DNA from 2 places in the Acinetobacter sp. CY79 genome. Region 2 is predicted to be linked to the other one. Evidence: predicted binding sites of a transcription regulator. Region 2 holds the regulator's gene; the other holds the start of a gene.
What was found. The regulator PhoB, encoded in region 2, activates phosphate uptake and scavenging genes when phosphate is short. The targets are predictions, from matches to a motif close to TGTCATNAANCTGTCATAA.
Positions count from the first base shown of each region.

Region 1 (5,340 bases), on a different contig from region 2:
ATCAGTGAAAAAAAGCCAGATACCAGTCTAATGTATATGTGTACGCCAACCGATGTGTATGCAGTCCCTGCTGAAGTGATCAATGGATCTGCTGCCAAATTCAAGTCACGCTCTCAACCTGAAAAACTCATCAGTAAAGGGATTGAAGCACTGAGTCTTAAATATTTCTTTAAGCAAAATTCACATGATCTGATTTCATCGGAGCAAGGCCAAGCCTATGGGATCGCAGATTGCTTAGTGGTGGAGCAAGGACCTAACTATGCCCTTGCTAAACGTATTCAACAGTGGCGTGCAACTTTGGCTCGCCATCAAGGTCAACGTGTGAGTATCAATATTGCACCATCAACCACCACACATTCAGTGATCAAAAATCCGTTGCTTAAAGCTGCGTTTAATGGCGCAGGGATTTTTGATGTAGAGGCGTTTGATCCATCTACAACCAATGCCATTATGGCGGCGCTGTGGGTACATGATTTGCGTAATCCAAAGTCAATTGCCAATCCTGAGCGTAAAATGAATCATCCATTGGAACTCATGATGGAAGGCGCTAATCACGGTGGTTTATGGCGTGTGGCATATTTAGCACGTACTGCACTTCCTTTTGCAGCGTTATATGGCTTTGCTGAAGAAAAGCTGCCTAAGGGTTTAATGAAAAGGTTTAAGAAATAACGGATATTTCATGATTCGTTTATAAAAAATAATCGATAAAAATCACCCAATAAAAAAGCTGCCCTAAGGCAGCTTTTTTTAATCAATCTAACTTAGAATACTTTTAACAATAACCAGAATAAACCACCTGATAAACAGATCGTTGCAGGTAAAGTAAAGATCCAAGCTGACAGAATGGTACGAACCATTTGGAAATTCAAGCCTGATTTATTGGCAACCATGGTACCTGCGACAGCAGAATTCAGTACGTGAGTGGTTGATACTGGCATACCGAAACCATCAGCAGCAGCAATTGTAGACATTGCCACTAGCTCAGCAGACATACCTTGACCATAAGTCATATGTTGCTTACCAATACGCTCACCTACAGTCACAACGATACGTTTCCAACCCACCATTGTTCCAAGACCCAGTGCCAGTGCCACCGCGACTTTTACCCAGTTAGGGATGTATTGTAGGAATGAATCCATGTTGTCACGGTAATCATCTACAGTTTTAACTTGAGCTTCAGTCATTGCTGGTAAAGCTTCAGCTTTATCCAAACGTTTGAAAGTGGTTGCGCTCAAATACATGTCATTACGTAAAGAGGATACTTCTGCTTCAGGCACATCTTTTAATGAACCATAAGCACCCACACGGTCACCTAAGTGATCGGTCATACTCGCCAATGCAGGTACAACTTCAGGTGTTAATTCTTTGGTTTGGATGTACGTTGTTAATACATCACGTGCTTTTTCATCCGGAATATCAGCATGCTCTGCATAGATGATTTGCGCAGTTTGAGCAGACAATTGTTCAAATGACTGGATGTGTTGCTGATCTAAATTCTTGTTTAAAGAATAAGCCAATGGTACACAACCGATCAGGATGAGCATGATCAAGCCCATGCCTTTTTGACCATCGTTTGAACCGTGTGCAAAACTTACACCCGTACACGTAAAGATCAATAGTGCACGAATCAACGGTGGTGGTGGCTTATTACCTTCAGGCGGTTGGAATAATTCCACTTGTTTTTTGAAGATTTTTTTAACCAGCAAGAACAACACAGCTGCAAATGCAAAGCCGATTAATGGTGAGAATAAAAGTGCTTTACCCACTTTCATTACTTGTTCCATGTCTACGCCTGATGCACCACTGCTCGCGTTTAGAATGTAGTTCATGATCCCTACACCTAAAATCGAACCAATCAATGTATGCGAGCTAGATGCAGGAATACCAAAGTACCACGTTCCTAAATTCCAAGTAATTGCCGCAATCAACATGGCAAAAACCATGGCAAAACCCGCTCCAGAACCGACATTCATAATCAGTTCTACAGGGAGTAAAGCAATAATACCGTAAGCCACTGCACCGCTTGCGACCATTACGCCCAAGAAGTTACAGAAACCACACCACATCACCGCAACAGGTGCAGATAAGGCATTGGTATAGATGACGGTTGCAACTGCATTGGCTGTGTCATGAAAACCATTTACAAACTCAAAACCCAATGCAATGAATAATGCTGTGGCGAGCAAAATCACAGAGTAAAGGCTTAATGCAGGTACATGAGATAAATCAGCCACCAATTGGAAGCCAATATAAATGAGAGTGGAAATAATCAGTGTTAAGAACACCGGCATAAAAAACTTCGGTGTCGGCACATGAACATTGGTCGACGAGACTTGCGCCGATTGTTGTGCTGAATCTGAAACTGGAGATTGATTAGAATTCATGCAAGCAAGTAAAGAGGATAAGAATATCCCCTTATTGTTCAATTTAATTATTACAATTATATGACAAACACGTGTCATATAAAGCATCTAAATGACACTTTATGGATATAAAAATAAGATTCTTTTAGATTTTATTTAAAATAAATATATTAATTTCAATTATTTAACCAAACACACCTTTTATTTAACAGAGAATAAAGCTGACACAAGATAATGAAATAAATATGTAATATTTTTCATTAAATTTTCAATTTCTGATCAGAGGACTATTCTGCAAGCTAAATATGACAAAGATATGAACAAAAACAAAAATTTAAATTAAATTTATTGATTTCACATAAAGCGTTTAATTTTCATACATTTTCATGGCTTTACAAGCCAATGACGTTGGAATTATCAAAAAATGTACTTTAGATCTGCTAAAATATCGCACCTAATTAAGTCCAACATAGTGAGCGTCATTGATGTCTACCCTCGCCACCTTAAAAGAGCTTCTATCCCAACGCATTCTGATTATAGACGGCGCGATGGGAACTATGATCCAACGCCATAAATTAGAAGAAGCTGATTACCGTGGTGAGCGTTTTGCAGACTGGGCATCCGACTTAAAAGGCAACAATGACCTTTTGGTGTTAACGCAGCCACATATTATTCAGGGCATCCACGAAGCTTATTTAGAAGCAGGCGCGGATATCATTGAAACCAACAGCTTTAACGGCACGCGCGTTTCAATGTCAGATTACCACATGGAAGATTTAGTCCCTGAAATCAACCGTGAAGCTGCACGTATTGCCAAAGAAGCATGTAAAAAATATTCAACACCTGAAAAACCACGTTTTGTGGCTGGTGTCCTTGGACCTACATCACGTACCTGTTCTATTTCACCTCAAGTGAATGACCCTGCGTTTCGTAACATCACCTTTGATGCTTTAAAAGTTGATTATATCGAAGCGACTAAAGCGTTGATTGAAGGTGGTGCAGACATCATCCTTATTGAAACGGTATTTGATACTTTGAATGCCAAAGCTGCAATCTTTGCAGTAAAAGAAGTGTTTAAAGAACAAGGCTATGAATTACCCATCATGATCTCGGGTACGATTACTGATGCATCAGGTCGTACATTAACAGGTCAAACAGCAGAAGCATTTTGGAATTCAGTGCGTCACGCAGAGCCGATTTCAATCGGTTTTAACTGTGCCTTAGGTGCAGATGCGATGCGCCCTCACGTGAAAACTGTGTCTGATATTGCAGATACTTTTGTTTCAGCCCATCCAAATGCAGGCTTACCAAATGCCTTCGGTGGTTATGATGAAACGCCTGCGGAAACGGCTGCATTTATCAAAGAATTTGCTGAAAGTGGTCTGATCAACATCACGGGTGGATGCTGTGGTACGACGCCTGACCATATTCGTGCCATCTACAATGCAGTAAAAGATATTAAGCCACGTCAAGTGCCTGAAACTAAACCTGCTTGTCGTTTAAGTGGTTTAGAGCCGTTTAACATTACAGCGGACTCATTATTTGTAAACGTCGGTGAACGTACTAACGTCACAGGTTCTAAAAAATTCCTTCGTTTGATCCGTGAAGAAAACTTTGCCGAAGCACTGGATGTGGCATTGCAACAGGTGGTTGCAGGTGCACAGGTGATCGACATTAACATGGATGAAGGGATGCTCGATTCAGAAGGCGCAATGGTGCATTTCCTGAACTTGGTGGCGTCTGAACCTGAAATTTCACGTGTGCCGATCATGATTGACTCATCAAAATGGGAAATCATTGAAGCAGGTTTAAAATGCGTACAAGGTAAAGCGATTGTTAACTCGATTTCGTTAAAAGAAGGTTATGACGAGTTTGTAGAACGTGCTCGTTTATGCCGTCAGTATGGCGCTGCTGTCATCGTGATGGCATTTGATGAAGATGGTCAAGCGGATACGGCTACACGCAAAAAAGAAATCTGTAAACGTTCTTATGATGTTTTAGTCAACGATGTTGGCTTCCCTGCCGAAGACATTATCTTTGACCCGAACGTATTTGCGATTGCAACAGGGATTGAAGAACACAACAACTACGCAGTTGATTTTATTGAAGCAACGGGTTGGATTAAACAAAACCTACCACATGCGATGATTTCTGGTGGTGTGTCTAACGTATCGTTCTCATTCCGTGGTAATGAGCCTGTACGCGAAGCGATTCATTCAGTGTTCTTGTACCATGCCATCAAACAAGGTATGACGATGGGGATTGTAAACGCAGGTCAAATGGCGATTTACGATGACATCGACAAAGAGCTTAAAGCTGCAGTTGAAGATGTGGTTCTGAACCGAAACCAAGGCGACTCCTCATCAGAAGCAGGGGCACAAGCAGCAACTGAAAAACTGCTTGAAGTTGCCGAGCAATATCGTGGTCAGGGCGCAGCACAAAAGAAAGTTGAAGATTTAGAATGGCGTAAACTGCCTGTTGAAAAACGTCTTGAACATGCATTGGTCAAAGGGATCACGGCATTTATTGATGAAGATACTGAAGAAGCACGCTTAAAATCCACTCGCCCGCTTGATGTGATCGAAGGGCCACTGATGGATGGTATGAACGTGGTGGGTGACTTGTTTGGTTCGGGCAAAATGTTCTTACCACAAGTGGTCAAATCTGCACGTGTGATGAAACAAGCTGTGGCTTGGTTAAACCCGTACATCGAAGCTGAAAAAACTGCGGGGCAGTCTAAAGGTAAAGTGTTGATGGCGACCGTTAAAGGCGACGTACATGATATTGGTAAAAATATCGTAGGCGTGGTTTTAGGTTGTAATGGTTATGACATCGTTGACCTTGGCGTGATGGTATCGTGCGAGAAAATTTTACAAACTGCGATTGATGAGAAAGTGGATATCATTGGTTTATCAGGTCTCATCACCCCATCTTTAGATGAAATGGTATTTGTTGCAAAAGAAATGCAACGCAAAGG
Region 1 covers NZ_JCAKMY010000023.1:42,497-47,836, forward strand. The annotation lists gene AC5YCE_RS10870 (hypothetical protein) at 1-669, shown strand, start outside; gene AC5YCE_RS10875 (inorganic phosphate transporter) at 762-2,384, opposite strand; gene metH (methionine synthase) at 2,849-5,340, shown strand, end outside.
Region 1: the regulator PhoB is predicted to act here: its motif matches at 2,432-2,450, upstream of AC5YCE_RS10875 (inorganic phosphate transporter).

Region 2 (5,340 bases):
GATTTCATAATACCAGTTTGCTCAACGGTGGCATCCACGCATGGCTGGGTGAGAATTTGCCGACGTCATCAGATGAAGAAACATTTGAAAAAGTGACATCATTATTTCCAATTCACATCCAAAATATTGAACCACCACGTATAGAATATAGTGAACTGCTCAGTAAAGTGAATCAGAGTGATGTGCAAATTTGGGACTGTAGAACGGCTGAAGAGTATACAGGGCAACGCTTGGCGGCACGCAGAGGAGGACATATTCCCTCTGCACGACATTTTGAATGGAGTACTGCCCTAAACCGTCAAAATCATTTAAAATTGCATCCCCTAGAACGCACTCAACAACGTTTAGAACAATTGGGCTTTAAATTCGACCAGCCTGTGGTGGTGTATTGTCAATCGCATCATCGTTCAGGACTTGCATATATTATTGGTCGACTACTCGGTTGGGATATCCAAGCTTATGATGGTGCGTGGAGCGAATGGGGCAACCGCCTCGATAGTCCAATCATTACTGGAGAATCACCTTAGTGAGTCTGACAAATTTAAAGAAAAAAATATTCATTAAAGCGCAAAGCATTGTTCCGCAACAGAAGCTTAGTCGTGTGGTGGGTAAGGTTGCAGCCAGTGAAAATCCGATTTTAAAAAATATTGTGATTCAAGCGTTCAAAAAGCAATATGGCATTGATATGTCGATTGCTGAACAAAGTAATGCACTTAAATTCAAATCATTTAATGAGTTTTTTACCCGTTCGTTAAAAGAAGGCGTGCGCACAGTAGATAATAATCCCAATAGCATCGTATCTCCTGCGGATGGTGCTATTTCTCAATTGGGTAAAATTAATGAAGGCGATATTTTCCAAGCTAAGGGACAGTCATTTTCGGTAGATAAACTGATTGGTGATCCTCAACTGGCTGCTCCATTTAAAGAGGGTGAGTTCGCGACGGTTTATTTGTCCCCGAAAGACTATCACCGTGTGCATATGCCATTCGCGGGTACATTGACTGAAACTTTGTATATTCCAGGTGAATTGTTTTCAGTAAATCAAACCACCGCTGAGAATATCCCAGGTTTGTTCGCACGTAATGAACGTATGGTGTGTTTATTTGATACTGAACTGGGACGTATGGCAGTGGTTCTGGTTGGCGCGATGATCGTGGCTGGCATTGAAACGGTGGCGACCGGTAAAGTGAAACCGACAGGTCGTTTAGAGTTAAATCATCATGAGATGAAGCTTGAAAAAGGTGATGAACTCGGGCGTTTTTATTTAGGTTCGACCGCTGTGATTTTATTTGAAAAAGATAAAATTAAATGGGATGAAGCATTTAAACCCAATTCAGTGGTCGTGATGGGCGAGGCTTTAGGTCAAACCATCTAAAAAGATTTTAAACTTTATTGTTCATAATGCGAACAATGCATGCAGAATTAAAAAAAGCGCCTATCGGCGCTTTTTTTAGGTGACGAATCAGTGTTTGAGTTCATCAGGCTTTGTTTAAGTTCAATGGTGATCATCATTGCATACGATACAAACGTTCTTTCGGGAAAACTGCGATGAAAGTCGAGCCTTCATTTTCCTTAGAGATGATATCGATATACGCACCGTGTTGCATCAACACATGTTTCACAATCGCAAGACCCAAACCTGTGCCACCGGTCGCACGACTACGCGCACTATCGACCCGATAAAAACGTTCTGTCAAACGGGGTAAATGTTTCGGGTCAATCCCGATACCTGTATCTTGAACTGAGAAATAGCCATTTTCACCATCATCATGCCAACCAATGGTGATCGTACCACCTTTAGGGGTGTATTTAATCGCATTGGTGATCAAGTTGCTAAAGGCACTTGCCAGCTCCATCTCTGAACCGATCAGGTCGCAATGACTATCAATATCTAAATTCAATGTATGCCCATAATCAATGTTATAAGCCTGAGCATCATCAAATAAATGATTCATTAGACTTGGCATTTCAATGATTTGATTCTTGGCGATTTGCTTTTCATTCTCTAAACGAGAGAGCAATAACAAATCATTCACCAATGCATTCATACGTCGAGTCTGTGATTGCATCTGATCAAAGGCACGTTTCCATCTTGGATTGATGTCTTCTTGGTCAGTAAAGGTCTCAATATATCCACTGAGCACGGTCAGTGGTGTACGTAACTCATGTGAAATATTATCGACAAAATCGGAACGCATTTGTTCCAGATTACGCATGCGTGTGATGTCATGTGCCACCAATAAACGGCTTTGTTGACCAAAAAGGGTTAATTTAATTTGAGCATACTTATTATCGTCATGCGCTAATTTAACTTTAATACCATCTGGTGCATGATCGATATTATTAAAATACTCAACAAAATCAGGTTGGCGAATAATTGAGAGGAGATTGCGCCCTCGATCCGTGGGCTGAATACTAAAAAGATATTCTGCTGCTGGATTCCACCATTCAATTTGTTGAGCATCATCAGTCAAAATAATGGCTTCAGACAAAGCAACCAGTGAGGATTGTGTGCGGTCAATGAGCCCGACCATTTCAGATTGAACGATACGTTCTTGGCGTTGAGCACGATAAACATTGAACAGCAATGCACCCCAAATCCCATTGAGATTCGGTGGTACATCATAGGGACGATTCGCGATCCAATCATTGACCAAAATGAGGGAACGAAGCTGTAAACCAAAAAAGGCAGCGAAGGCAAGCCCAATACAGATCCAAAAATAGCCTATTCCTAAGCCAACAAATCCACCAATAACGATAAAAAACACCAACAAGCGAAGATCTTGTTTAGCGAATGTCCATAAACTACTGTAGCGAAATTTCTGATGATCTTTCGCTAAAGTGGGGACGGGGTAGGGTTCGTACATAAAATTTGATTAACCTAGTGAACACTAGCCTATTGCGACATCTGCTCGAGTAGAAAAACGATAACCTGTACCACGAACAGTTTGTACATAACGGTCTGCGCCATAAGGTTCTAAAACCTTACGTAAGCGACGAATGTGAACATCAATGGTACGATCTTCAATATATACGTTGCCACCCCATACTTGGTCAAGTAATTGTGCTCGTGTATAGGCACGTTCAGGATGCGTCATGAAGAAAGCCAACAGACGATATTCTGTTGGGCCCATTTCTAAAATGTTCTGATTAAAGCTGACACGTTGGCTGACTGGATCTAAAATGAGCCCATTCGCATCAATGGTCTTTTCACCGCTCAATGCGTTGGCACGACGTAACACTGCTTTAATACGTGAAACCAATTCACGAGTTGAAAACGGTTTGGTCATGTAGTCATCTGCACCAGCATCAAGACCTTGAACTTTATGATCTTCTTCACCACGCGCGGTGAGCATGATCACCGGGATCTCAGAGAGCGATTCATCGCGCTTTAAGCGACGGCACAGATCAACACCGCTCACACCACCGGGAAGCATCCAATCCAGGAGTACTAAGGAAGGGCGTTGATCAACGATCATCTGATGCGCTTGTTTGGCATCTTCAGCTTCTAAACATTGGAAGCCTGCCATATCTAAAGATGTATGGATCATTTCACGAATGGGAAGTTCATCATCGACGATTAAAATGTAGTCATCTTTCACAACGCAATATCCTTAAGTGAACGGTCTGACCGTTAATATTTATGACAGGCTTATTACAAAGATTAATTATGACAGTATCATTGCAAAACAGGTCATCAAGGTCGATTTAGCAATGTTTTGTGACAAAAATATAAAAATACGATCCAAATTGATCATATATATGTCATAAATATTACATTTTTAAAGCAATGAGTTAAAAATATATCTATGAATTTATTATGGTTAATTGACACGCTTTTATTTTTTAATGAGAGAGTTCTTGAATTAAAGCAGTGAAAACAACCCGACATGCTTTAACGACCTCTTCACGTGGTGACTTAAATCCACTCATGACCCAACGCACAGCAATTTGGGTGACATAACCATTTAACCCTGTTGCGATGAGTGAGATCTCTTTTTCGTTTAAGCTGATATGCGGCATCATCAAGGTCACAAATGCATGAATCATGCGATCAAAGCGCGCCATCGTCTCTTGAATGGTGGCATGATTATGTAGTTCTTGAACCAACATGGCATCGATATAAATGATGCGAGCCGTGCGTGGATCATCTTCTAGCATGGCAAAAAAACCATTTAAACCCGCGTCAATCATACGTATAGGGTCAGGTGAACCTTGCATGACGGATTGCATTAAGGTTTGCTGCATTTTCTCAATGAGTTGTAAGAAAATCGTTTGAAAGAGGTTTTCACTTTTCTTAAAGGATTCGTAAAAATAACGTTCTGTGAGTTTGGCTTCGTTGCAAATATCTTTTACAGTGACTGAAAAAAATCCATGTGTCCCATACGCTTCAATACCTGCTTCGATGAGTTTTTCACGTCGAGCTTGCTTACGTTCAGTCAGTGACATGCCCTTAAATTGACGTTCTTTCACCACTTTTTTTTCTGGGATTGATTCTGCTGTCGCAGACTTTTCTGAATATTCAGTCATAAAAATAATGATCTAGTAGAGTCGTAGTTTTAGGCATCTTAGCAATTAATGTTCGCTAAGCCTATGTGGTCAATATGCAGATTTTATCAATATAAATGACCTTGAGTGATATTGACAATATTTATTGTCAAATTTATAGTGATTTTTGAGCGGCACACGAACATGAAGTTGTGCAGAAAAATGAATAAGGAAAAACAATGAAAAATTTTAAAAATAAAGTGGCTGCGATTACAGGTGCGGGTTCGGGTATGGGACAGCAACTGGCAATTTTACTGGCAAAGGCTGGATGTCATCTCTCAATCAGTGATGTCAATGAAAAAGGCTTAGCTGAAACCGTTGAATTGGTTAAGCCGTATAATGTCCGTGTGACCTCTAAGAAAGTAAATGTCGCAAACCGTGAAGAAGTCAAAGCTTGGGCTGAGGATACTGTGCAAAATCATGGCTCAGTGAACATGATCTTTAACAATGCTGGTGTGGCATTGGGTTCGACTGTCGAAGGTGCGAGCTATGAAGACTATGAATGGATCATGGGGATTAACTACTGGGGCGTTGTGTACGGCACCAAAGAATTCCTTCCCTACCTGAAAAAAACAGGTGAGGGTCATATCATCAATACGTCTAGTCTTTTCGGTTTAACTTCACAGCCAACCCAGTCTGCGTATAACTCCTCTAAGTTTGCAGTGCGTGGTTTCACCGAGTCATTACGCCAAGAACTCGATATTGAAAACTGTGGTGTGAGTGCGCTGTGTGTTCACCCAGGCGGTATCCGTACCAATATTGCCAATGATGCACGTATGAATGACAGCCTCA
Region 2 covers NZ_JCAKMY010000015.1:79,090-84,429, forward strand. The annotation lists gene AC5YCE_RS08100 (sulfurtransferase) at 1-527, shown strand, start outside; gene asd (archaetidylserine decarboxylase) at 527-1,375, shown strand; gene phoR (phosphate regulon sensor histidine kinase PhoR) at 1,509-2,867, opposite strand; gene phoB (phosphate regulon transcriptional regulator PhoB) at 2,892-3,602, opposite strand; gene AC5YCE_RS08120 (TetR/AcrR family transcriptional regulator) at 3,847-4,530, opposite strand; gene AC5YCE_RS08125 (SDR family NAD(P)-dependent oxidoreductase) at 4,728-5,340, shown strand, end outside.